DNA from 2 places in the Streptomyces sp. NPDC107500 genome. Region 1 is predicted to be linked to the other one. Evidence: riboswitches for the same ligand, from Rfam matches in the RefSeq annotation. Region 1 holds a riboswitch; the other holds the start of a gene.
The links. Region 1 has a riboswitch for cyclic di-AMP ahead of ACZ67M_RS11125 (M23 family metallopeptidase). Riboswitches for the same ligand answer to the same signal wherever they lie in the genome.
Positions count from the first base shown of each region.

Region 2: linked by a shared signal. The riboswitch ahead of ACZ67M_RS20315 (M23 family metallopeptidase) and the one ahead of ACZ67M_RS11125 (M23 family metallopeptidase) in region 1 are both predicted to bind cyclic di-AMP.

Region 1 covers NZ_JBVJPF010000002.1:1,137,817-1,142,200, reverse strand. Annotated here, with positions in the region: gene ACZ67M_RS11135 (M16 family metallopeptidase) at 1-630, shown strand, start outside; gene ACZ67M_RS11130 (M16 family metallopeptidase) at 627-2,015, shown strand; cyclic di-AMP (ydaO/yuaA leader) riboswitch at 2,207-2,369, shown strand; gene ACZ67M_RS11125 (M23 family metallopeptidase) at 2,382-3,146, shown strand; gene ACZ67M_RS11120 (GntR family transcriptional regulator) at 3,306-4,001, shown strand; gene ACZ67M_RS11115 (FAD-dependent monooxygenase) at 4,179-4,384, opposite strand, start outside.
Region 2 covers NZ_JBVJPF010000005.1:20,476-24,859, reverse strand. Annotated here, with positions in the region: gene ACZ67M_RS20330 (dihydrofolate reductase family protein) at 1-361, shown strand, start outside; tRNA gene ACZ67M_RS20325 (tRNA-Met) at 414-487, shown strand; gene ACZ67M_RS20320 (PP2C family protein-serine/threonine phosphatase) at 636-1,871, shown strand; cyclic di-AMP (ydaO/yuaA leader) riboswitch at 2,096-2,252, shown strand; gene ACZ67M_RS20315 (M23 family metallopeptidase) at 2,263-3,303, shown strand; gene ACZ67M_RS20310 (aldo/keto reductase) at 3,438-4,382, shown strand.

The sequences.
Region 1 (4,384 bases):
CTGCCCGACGTCATGGGCGGCCAGCTGCGCGAGGTCGTCGAGGAGGAGGTCCCGGCCCGCGCCCTGATGGCGGCCTACCGCCTCCCGGAGGACGGCACGCGCGCGAGCGACGCGGCCGACCTGGCGCTCACCGTCCTGGGCGGCGGCGAGTCCTCCCGCCTGTACAACCGGCTGGTGCGGCGCGACCGTACGGCCGTCGCCGCCGGGTTCGGCCTGCTGCGGCTCGCCGGGGCTCCCTCCCTGGGGTGGCTGGACGTGAAGACGTCCGGCGATGTCGAGGTGCCGGTCATCGAGGCCGCCATCGACGAGGAGCTGGCCCGGTTCGCCGAGGAGGGCCCCACCGCCGAGGAGATGGAGCGCGCCCAGGCCCAGCTGGAGCGCGAGTGGCTGGACCGGCTGGGCACGGTCGCCGGCCGCGCCGACGAACTGTGCCGGTACGCCGTGCTGTTCGGTGACCCGCAGCTCGCCCTCACCGCCGTGCAGCGAGTGCTCGAGGTGACGGCGGCGGAGGTCCAGGAGGTCGCCAAGGCCCGCCTGCGCCCCGACAACCGCGCGGTGCTCGTCTACGAGCCGACCGCCCCCACCGACGAGAACGACGCCACCGACGAGAACGAGGAGGCGGCCAAGTGACCGACCTCGCCACCATGGACTTCCACGCCCAGCCGCAGGCCGGCGAGCCCAAGCCGTGGGCGTTCCCCGCGCCCGGCCGCGGCCGCCTCGACAACGGGCTGACGGTACTGCGCTGCCACCGCCCCGGCCAGCAGGTCGTCGCCGTCGAGGTGCTCCTCGACGCGCCCCTGGACGCCGAGCCGGCCGGCCTCGACGGTGTCGCCACGATCATGGCGCGCGCCTTCTCCGAAGGCACCGACAAGCACTCCGCCGAGGACTTCGCCGCCGAGCTGGAGCGCTGCGGCGCCACCCTCGACGCGCACGCCGACCACCCCGGCGTCCGGCTCAGCCTGGAGGTGCCCGCCTCGCGCCTCGCCAAGGCGCTCGGCCTCGTCGCCGACGCCCTGAGGGCACCCGCCTTCGCGGACAGCGAGGTCGAGCGGCTGGTCCGCAACCGCCTCGACGAGATCCCGCACGAGCTGGCCAACCCGGCCCGCCGCGCGGCCAAGGAGCTCTCCAAGGAGCTGTTCCCGGCCGGGAGCCGCATGTCGCGCCCGCGCCAGGGCACCGAGGAGACGGTCGAGGCCATCGACTCCGGCTCCGTACGCGCCTTCTACGAGAGGCACGTCCGCCCCGCCACGGCCACCGCCGTGGTCGTCGGCGACCTCACCGGCCTCGACCTGGACGCGCTGCTGGGCGACACCCTGGGCGCGTGGACCGGCTCCGCCGCCGAACCCCGTCCCGTGCCGCCGGTGACCGCCGACGACCGGGGCCGCGTCGTCATCGTGGACCGTCCGGGCGCCGTCCAGACGCAGCTGCTGATCGGCCGCACCGGATCCGACCGGCACGACCGCGTCTGGCCCGCACAGGTGCTCGGCACCTACTGCCTCGGCGGCACCCTCACCTCCCGCCTGGACCGCGTCCTGCGCGAGGAGAAGGGCTACACCTACGGCGTACGGGCGTTCGGGCAGGTGCTGCGGTCCGCGCCGGACGGCACCGGCGCCGCCATGCTCGCCATCAGCGGCTCCGTCGACACCCCGAACACCGGTCCCGCCCTGGAGGACCTGTGGACGGTACTGCGCAAGCTCGCCGCGGAGGGGCTCACCGACCCCGAGCGCGACGTGGCCGTGCAGAACCTGGTGGGTGTGGCGCCGCTGAAGTACGAGACGGCCGCGGCCGTGGCGAGCACCCTGGCCGACCAGGTCGAGCAGCACCTGCCCGACGACTACCAGGCGACGCTCTACCGTCAACTGGCCGCCACGGGCACCGTGGAGGCCACGGCGGCGGTCGTGAACGCCTTCCCGGTCGACCGGCTGGTGACCGTCCTCGTCGGTGACGCCGCGCAGATCAAGGAGCCCGTCGAGGCCCTCGGTATCGGTGAAGTCACCGTGGTGGCGGCCGAGTAGCGGCACGCGCGGAGTGCGGCCCCGGTGACCGGAGTGTCACCGGGGCCGCCGTTTGTCCGAATTGAGGGAGAGGCTGCCCGTCTGCCCTGTGGCATGCGCTACAAAAACACTGTTGCGTTTGAGAATTGAACACAGCCGCGTTTAGCGTCGTCCGGGCTGTTCGTCAGGCAGTGCGCCGCACCCGCGGCACCGGACAGTCATCGCCGAGTCCCCGTACGGCGCGAGCCAGGGGAGCCGGGGACCCACCGTAGTCCCTGGGGTGAATCGGACGCCCGCGCGCAGCGAGGGGGTCCGTAGGAGACCTTCCACCTCCGAACCCGTCAGCTAACCCGGTAGGCGAGAGGGAAGGAAAGGACCAGCCTCTACATGGCGTTCACGCGCGCCACCGGGAAGCACCGGCGTCCCAGCAGGTTGCATCGCAGTACCGCCCGCGCGGCGGGTGTCGCGGCCCTCGCCACCACCGGCGTCGTCGGCACCCTCGCGGCTCCGGCGCTCGCCGCCGAGCCCGAGGTGGAGCGGAGCGGACTCACCCCGGTCATCACCATCGGCGACTCCCTGGCCGAGGAGATCGACGCCCAGGCCCTGGCACAGCGGCAGGCCGCCGCGGACGCCGCCGCCCGTGAGGCGGCCCAGGAGGCCGCGCGCGAGCGGGCCGCCGAGGCGGCCAAGGAGGCACGCGAGGCCAAGGAGCGCGCCGCGCGGGAGGCGGAGCGCAAGCGCCTCAACACCTTCGTCCCGCCGATCACCTCGTCCTACGTCTCCACCGCCTACCAGGCCGGCAGCTCCCTGTGGTCCTCCGGCAGCCACACCGGCATCGACTTCCACGCCTCCAGCGGTACGACCGTGCACGCGGTCGGCGTCGGCACCGTCGTCGAGGCCGGCTGGGGCGGGGCGTACGGCAACCAGGTCGTGATCAAGATGCACGACGGCACGTACACGCAGTACGGGCACCTGTCGTCCATCGGCGTCTCCGTCGGCCAGTCGGTCGAGCCCGGCCAGCAGATCGGCCTCTCCGGCGCCACCGGCAACGTCACCGGGCCCCACCTGCACTTCGAGGCCCGTACGAGCCCCGAGTACGGCTCGGACATGGACCCCGTCGCCTACCTCCGTTCCCACGGCGTGAACGTCTGACGGCGGACCCCGCGACACCACCCGAAAGCCCCGGCCGTCCGAGCCGGGGCTTTTGATCCATGAAATCCACTCCGCCGTCGGAATATCCGCTTGATTGGCCTAGAGTCGCTGGAAACGTCAATCGTCGGCGTTTCACGGGGATTAAGGCGGAGGTCGGTCATGCGTATTCCGGCGCATTCGGTGTGCACGGCGATCCGGGACGACATCGTCGCCGGCGTCCACGTGCGCGGGGGCCGGCTCACCGAGGAACTGCTCGCCCGCCGCTACGGCGTCTCCCGCGTCCCCGTCCGCGAGGCCCTGCGCACGCTGGAGGCCGAGGGCTTCGTGGTGACCCGGCGGCACGCGGGCGCGTGCGTCGCGGAACCGACCGAACAGGAGGCCGCCGACCTGCTGGAGACCCGTACGCTCCTGGAGCCCCTCGGTGCCGCCCGGGCCGCCCGCCGCCGGACCGACGCCCACCTCAAGGTGTTGCGCGGCCTGGTCCGCCTGGGGCAGGAACGCGCCAGGCAGGGCAGCGGCGAGGATCTGCGCTCCCTGGGCGGCTGGTTCCACGAGACCCTCGCCCAGGCCGCCGGCAGCCCCTCCCTGACGGCGCTGCTGACCCAGCTGCGCCACAAGATCGCCTGGATGTACGACGTGGAGGCGCCGGCCGGGCCGGTGGAGTACTGGGCCGAGCACGGCGCGATCCTCGACGCGGTGGCCCGGGGCGACGGCGACCGCGCGCGGGCGCTCATGGCGCTGCACGCCGAGCGGTCGGCGCCGGGACACCGCCTGCGATTCGCCTCCGGCGGCGGCAGGACGGAGCGTGTGAGGAACTCGCAACGTCCCGTAAACACGGCGAGCCTGCGGCATTAACACGGGTCCCGTATACAAAGAGCAGGAAATTCGGGGGGTATTTTCCACCTGCCCGTATTTCTGCCGGCGGGCGGAAATACGGGCGGTGGAACGTTGCGGAAAAATGCGCCCGGTGCGGTGACCGGGGTGACCGGGGCCCTTCCGCTCGGGCAACGGTGCCGTGAGAACCGAGCGGAGTCAGCGGCCGCCGAAGACGGGCAGCGTGAGGGCCGAATGGGCCGGGCGGGGCTCCGGTGCGGGCATGGCGCTGAGGCCGCGCAGCCGGTCGTTGCGCTGCTCCAGGGCCCGGGCGGTGGTCGGGAAGAGGGTGGCGCCGCCCTGGCCGACCAGGTTCTGGTTCAGGGTCACGAAGTCACGGGTGCCGCGTTCGTATGCGGCGAAGC
Region 2 (4,384 bases), on a different contig from region 1:
GGTCGCCGCCGACGGGAGCGAGCTGGCGCGGGGGTACTCGCGGGAGGGCGGCGACGCCGTCGTGCACGCCGAGGAGGCCGCGCTCGCCAAGGCCGACCGCTCCGATCCGCGGCTCGCGGGGGCCACCGTGTACAGCAGCCTGGAGCCCTGTGCGCGCCGCGCCTCCCGGCCCGCGCCCTGCGCCCGGCTGATCCTCGACGCCGGGGTGCGTCGCGTGGTCACGGCCTGGCGGGAGCCGGACACCTTCGTGCCGGGCGCGGACGGCGGCGGGGTGCTCGCCGCCGGGGGCGCCGCCGTCGTCCTACTGCCGGAGTACGAGGAGCGGGCGAAGGCCCCCAACGGTCACCTGTGGGGTGCCTGAGATACCTGTGTGCGTTCCGCCTCCGACATGACGTACACTGGTGACACAACGACGCGGGGTGGAGCAGCTCGGTAGCTCGCTGGGCTCATAACCCAGAGGTCGCAGGTTCAAATCCTGTCCCCGCTACTGAAGGCCGAGGGCCGGAATCCGAAAGGGTTCCGGCCCTCGGTGCGTTCACCCGCTCGGCCCTCACCACTCGCCGCCCACCCCCGTCGCGGGAAACCTGGAGTACGCACGGCAAGCGGCGCGGACAGGGGGCGGCGGGAGACCAGTGGTGCGGGCAGGCGATGTGGAGGACGAGGGAGCGTACGCCAGGGCCGGCGGCCGGCTCCCCGGCGATCCCGTGCCCGACCCGGGCCTCGGCGACGAGCCGGCGCCCGTGCCGACCGCCGGGCAGCCGCGGCCGTGGCGCACGTCCTACGGCCGGGCCCTCGCGCGCTCGCTCCCCGTACTGCTGATCGTCGTCGCCGTCCTGTACGACATCCTCACCCCGCGCTACTTCACCGCCGGGCCCCTCTACACCGCCGCGCCGCTGGTCGCCGCCCCGATCTACTCCCGGCGGGGCACCGCGCTCACCGGGATCGCCGTGGTCGCCTCGGTCGTCGGGCTGCAACTCGGCAAGGGCGTCATCCACTACGTCGACTCCCTCACCGAGCTGATCACCATCGCGACGGTCGCCGCGCTCGCCGTCTTCGTCAACGCCTTCGTCCGCCGCACCGACGAGCGCCTCGCCATCGCCCGGGAGATCGCCGAGACCGCCCAGCGCGCCGTACTGCCCGAGCCGGCCGAGCGGATCGCCGGCTTCGAGATCGCCGCCTGCTACGAGGCCGCGCAGGCCGGCGCCTTCATCGGCGGTGACCTGTACGCGGTGCAGGACAGCGCGCGCGGCGTCCGGCTCATCGTGGGGGACGTGCGGGGCAAGGGCATGGGAGCGGTGGCCGCCGTCGCCGTGGTGATCGGCGCCTTCCGGGAGGCCGCCGAACAGGAGGCGACGCTGGAGGCGGTGGCGCAGCGCCTGGAGCGGGCGCTGGCCCGCGAGGGCACCCGGCGCGAGGGCCTGGACGCCTTCGAGGGCTTCACCACCGCCGTCCTCGCCGAACTCCCGCACGGCGCCGGGACCGTACGCATCGTCAACCGCGGGCATCCGCCGCCCCTGCTGCTCCACGGCGACGGCACCGTGGGGCCGCTGCCCGCCCGGGAGTCGGCGCTGCCGCTCGGCATGGGCGAGCTGGGTGTGTGGCCCGACCGCGCGGAGGAGACGGCCTTCCCCGGTGGGGCCACGCTGCTGCTGTACACCGACGGACTGTCGGAAGCCCGGGACGAGCGGGGGGAGTTCTACGATCCGAACGCGCGGCTGTCCGGTCGCGTCTTCCGCCATCCGGCGAAGCTGCTCGAGACCCTCGCCCGCGACGTGCGCCGCCACTCGGGGGGCGGGATGGCGGACGACATGGCGCTGCTCGCCGTCCGGCGGCCACGGCACGGCGACCATGATCATTGTCACGAGCCGTGACGGGTCGGCGTCCCTCCGCATAACAACTGACGCACCGTCAGAAAGAAGTGACGTGAAGGGGAATACCGAGCAGCGGTCAACTCGCCCGATTTTCACCGATCCTGAGGCGTACGTCCCGGCCGTATTCGTTAATGATCAAGAGGAACGGCTTGGAATCCGGCCCCCGGGTCTATTAACGTTCGATAACGCAGCGCGGTCGTCCCAGCCGTCACAGAAGGCGGCTCCGTGCGCACGCGCCGAATCCCGCAAGGGAACCGGGGAACCACCACATTGGGGTGAATCGGGCGTTTGACGCCGTGGCGACACGGTTGCATGCGCGCGTAGGAGACCTTCCTGCTCCGAACCCGTCAGCTAACCCGGTAGGCGAAAGGAAGGAAAGGAGTACGCCCACGTGGCGTCCAACCGGCCTGCCCCCGAGGCCCCGTTCGTGCCCAGTCGGCACGACACCGACACCTTCGGTTACGAGAACCACCGCACCGAAGAGGGTCCTTGGGAGGAGTGGAATCCCACCGAGGACTCCATCCGCCCCGTACGCGGCCGGCACCGCGTCGCCAAGCAGCGTGGCGGGCTCGCCCGCAGCTCCACCGTCCTCGGCGTCGGTGTCATAGCCGCCGTCGGCGCGGGCGGCATGGCCAGCGCGCAGACCGGCAAGCCGCCGGTGTCGATCTCCATGCCGGACCTGCCCAACGTCGGCTCGCTCATCTCCGACGACGACGCGCCGGAGCCGGAGGGCTCCAGCACCCCGCTCAGCGGCATCGGCGTGACCGCCGCCGCCGACACCGCCGAGGGCACCGACACCGCCGGCGCCGGTGAGTCCCTGCGGGCCCGGATCATGGCGCAGGCCGAGCAGCAGCAGGCCCAGGTCGAGACCAAGGCCGCCGCCGAGGCCGCCGCGGCCGCCGAGAAGAAGGCCGCGGAAGCCGCCGCCAAGGCGGAGAAGGAGGCCGAGGCCAAGGCCGCCGCCGCCAAGAAGAAGGCGGAGGAGGAGGCCGCGAAGAAGGCCGAGGCCGAGCGCCTGGCCAAGCTGGCCAAGCAGTTCACGCTGCCGACCTCCTCGTACACGATCTCCTCGACCTTCGGTCAGGCCGGCGCCTACTGGTCCTCCGGCCACCACACCGGCCTCGACTTCGCCGCGCCCACGGGCACGCTGCTCAAGGCCGTGCACAGCGGCACCATCACGTCGGCGGGCTGGGACGGGTCGTACGGCTACAAGACCGTGCTCACCCTGGATGACGGCACCGAGATCTGGTACGCCCACCAGTCGTCGATCAGCGTCAGCGTCGGCCAGGAGGTCACCACCGGTGACGTCATCGGCCGCGTCGGCGCCACCGGCAACGTCACCGGCGCCCACCTCCACATGGAGGTCCACCCCGGCGGCGGCTCCGGCATCGACCCGATGGCGTGGCTCCAGAGCAAGGGCCTCACCCCCTGAGCCGCGGCCCATCCGCTTCCCCGCTGGTCCCCGGCGGTCCTGACGACAACCCCCCGACGTCAGGGCTGCCGGTTTGCGGGGTTTTTGCGTCTGCGCCGGAATGACCTGATCCGGTGCGTTCGTTGACGCACTACATGACTTCTCTGCGCAAGCTCGGCTCCTCCGACCTGGAGGTCTTCCCCCTCGCCCTCGGCGGCAACGTCTTCGGCTGGACCGCCGACCAGGACCGGTCCTTCGCCGTCCTGGACGCCTACACGGCGGCCGGCGGCAACTTCGTGGACACCGCCGACTCGTACTCCGCCTGGGTCGACGGCAACAGCGGCGGCGAGTCCGAGACCGTCCTCGGCCGGTGGTTCGCGGCCCGCGGCAACCGTGACGACGTCGTCCTCGCCACCAAGGTCAGCCAGCACCCCGAGTACCCGGGCCTGTCCGCCGCGAACATCAAGGCGGCGGCCGACGCCTCGCTGCGCCGCCTGGGCACCGATCACATCGACCTCTACTACACGCACTTCGACAAGCCCGAGGTGCCGGTCGAGGAGATCATCGGCGCGCTGGACGAACTGGTGAAGGCGGGCAAGGTGCGGCACATCGCCGCCTCCAACATCTCCGCCGAGCGGCTCGCGGCCTCCCTGGAGTTCTCCGACCGCGAGGGCCTCGCCCGGTACGTTGCCCTCCAGCCGCACTACAACCTGGTCTCGCGCGACACCTACGAGGGCGGGCTGCGCGACCTCGCCGAGCGGTCGGGCCTGGCCGCCGTGCCGTACTACGCCCTCGCGGCCGGCTTCCTCACCGGCAAGTACCGGCCCGGCGCGAGCGTGGACAGCCCGCGTGCGGGCGGTGCGGCCAAGCACCTGGAGACCGAGCGCGGCCGGCGGGTGCTCGCCGCCCTGGACGAGATCGCCGAGGTCCACGACGCCCCCGTCGCCACGGTCGCCCTCGCCTGGCTGGCCGCGCAGCCGACGGTGGCCGCGCCGATCGCGTCCGCGCGCACGGTGGAGCAGCTGCCCGCGCTGCTGGGCGTCGCGGAGCTGAGCCTGACGGACGACGAGGTCGCGCGGCTGACGCGGGCCTCGGCCTGAGC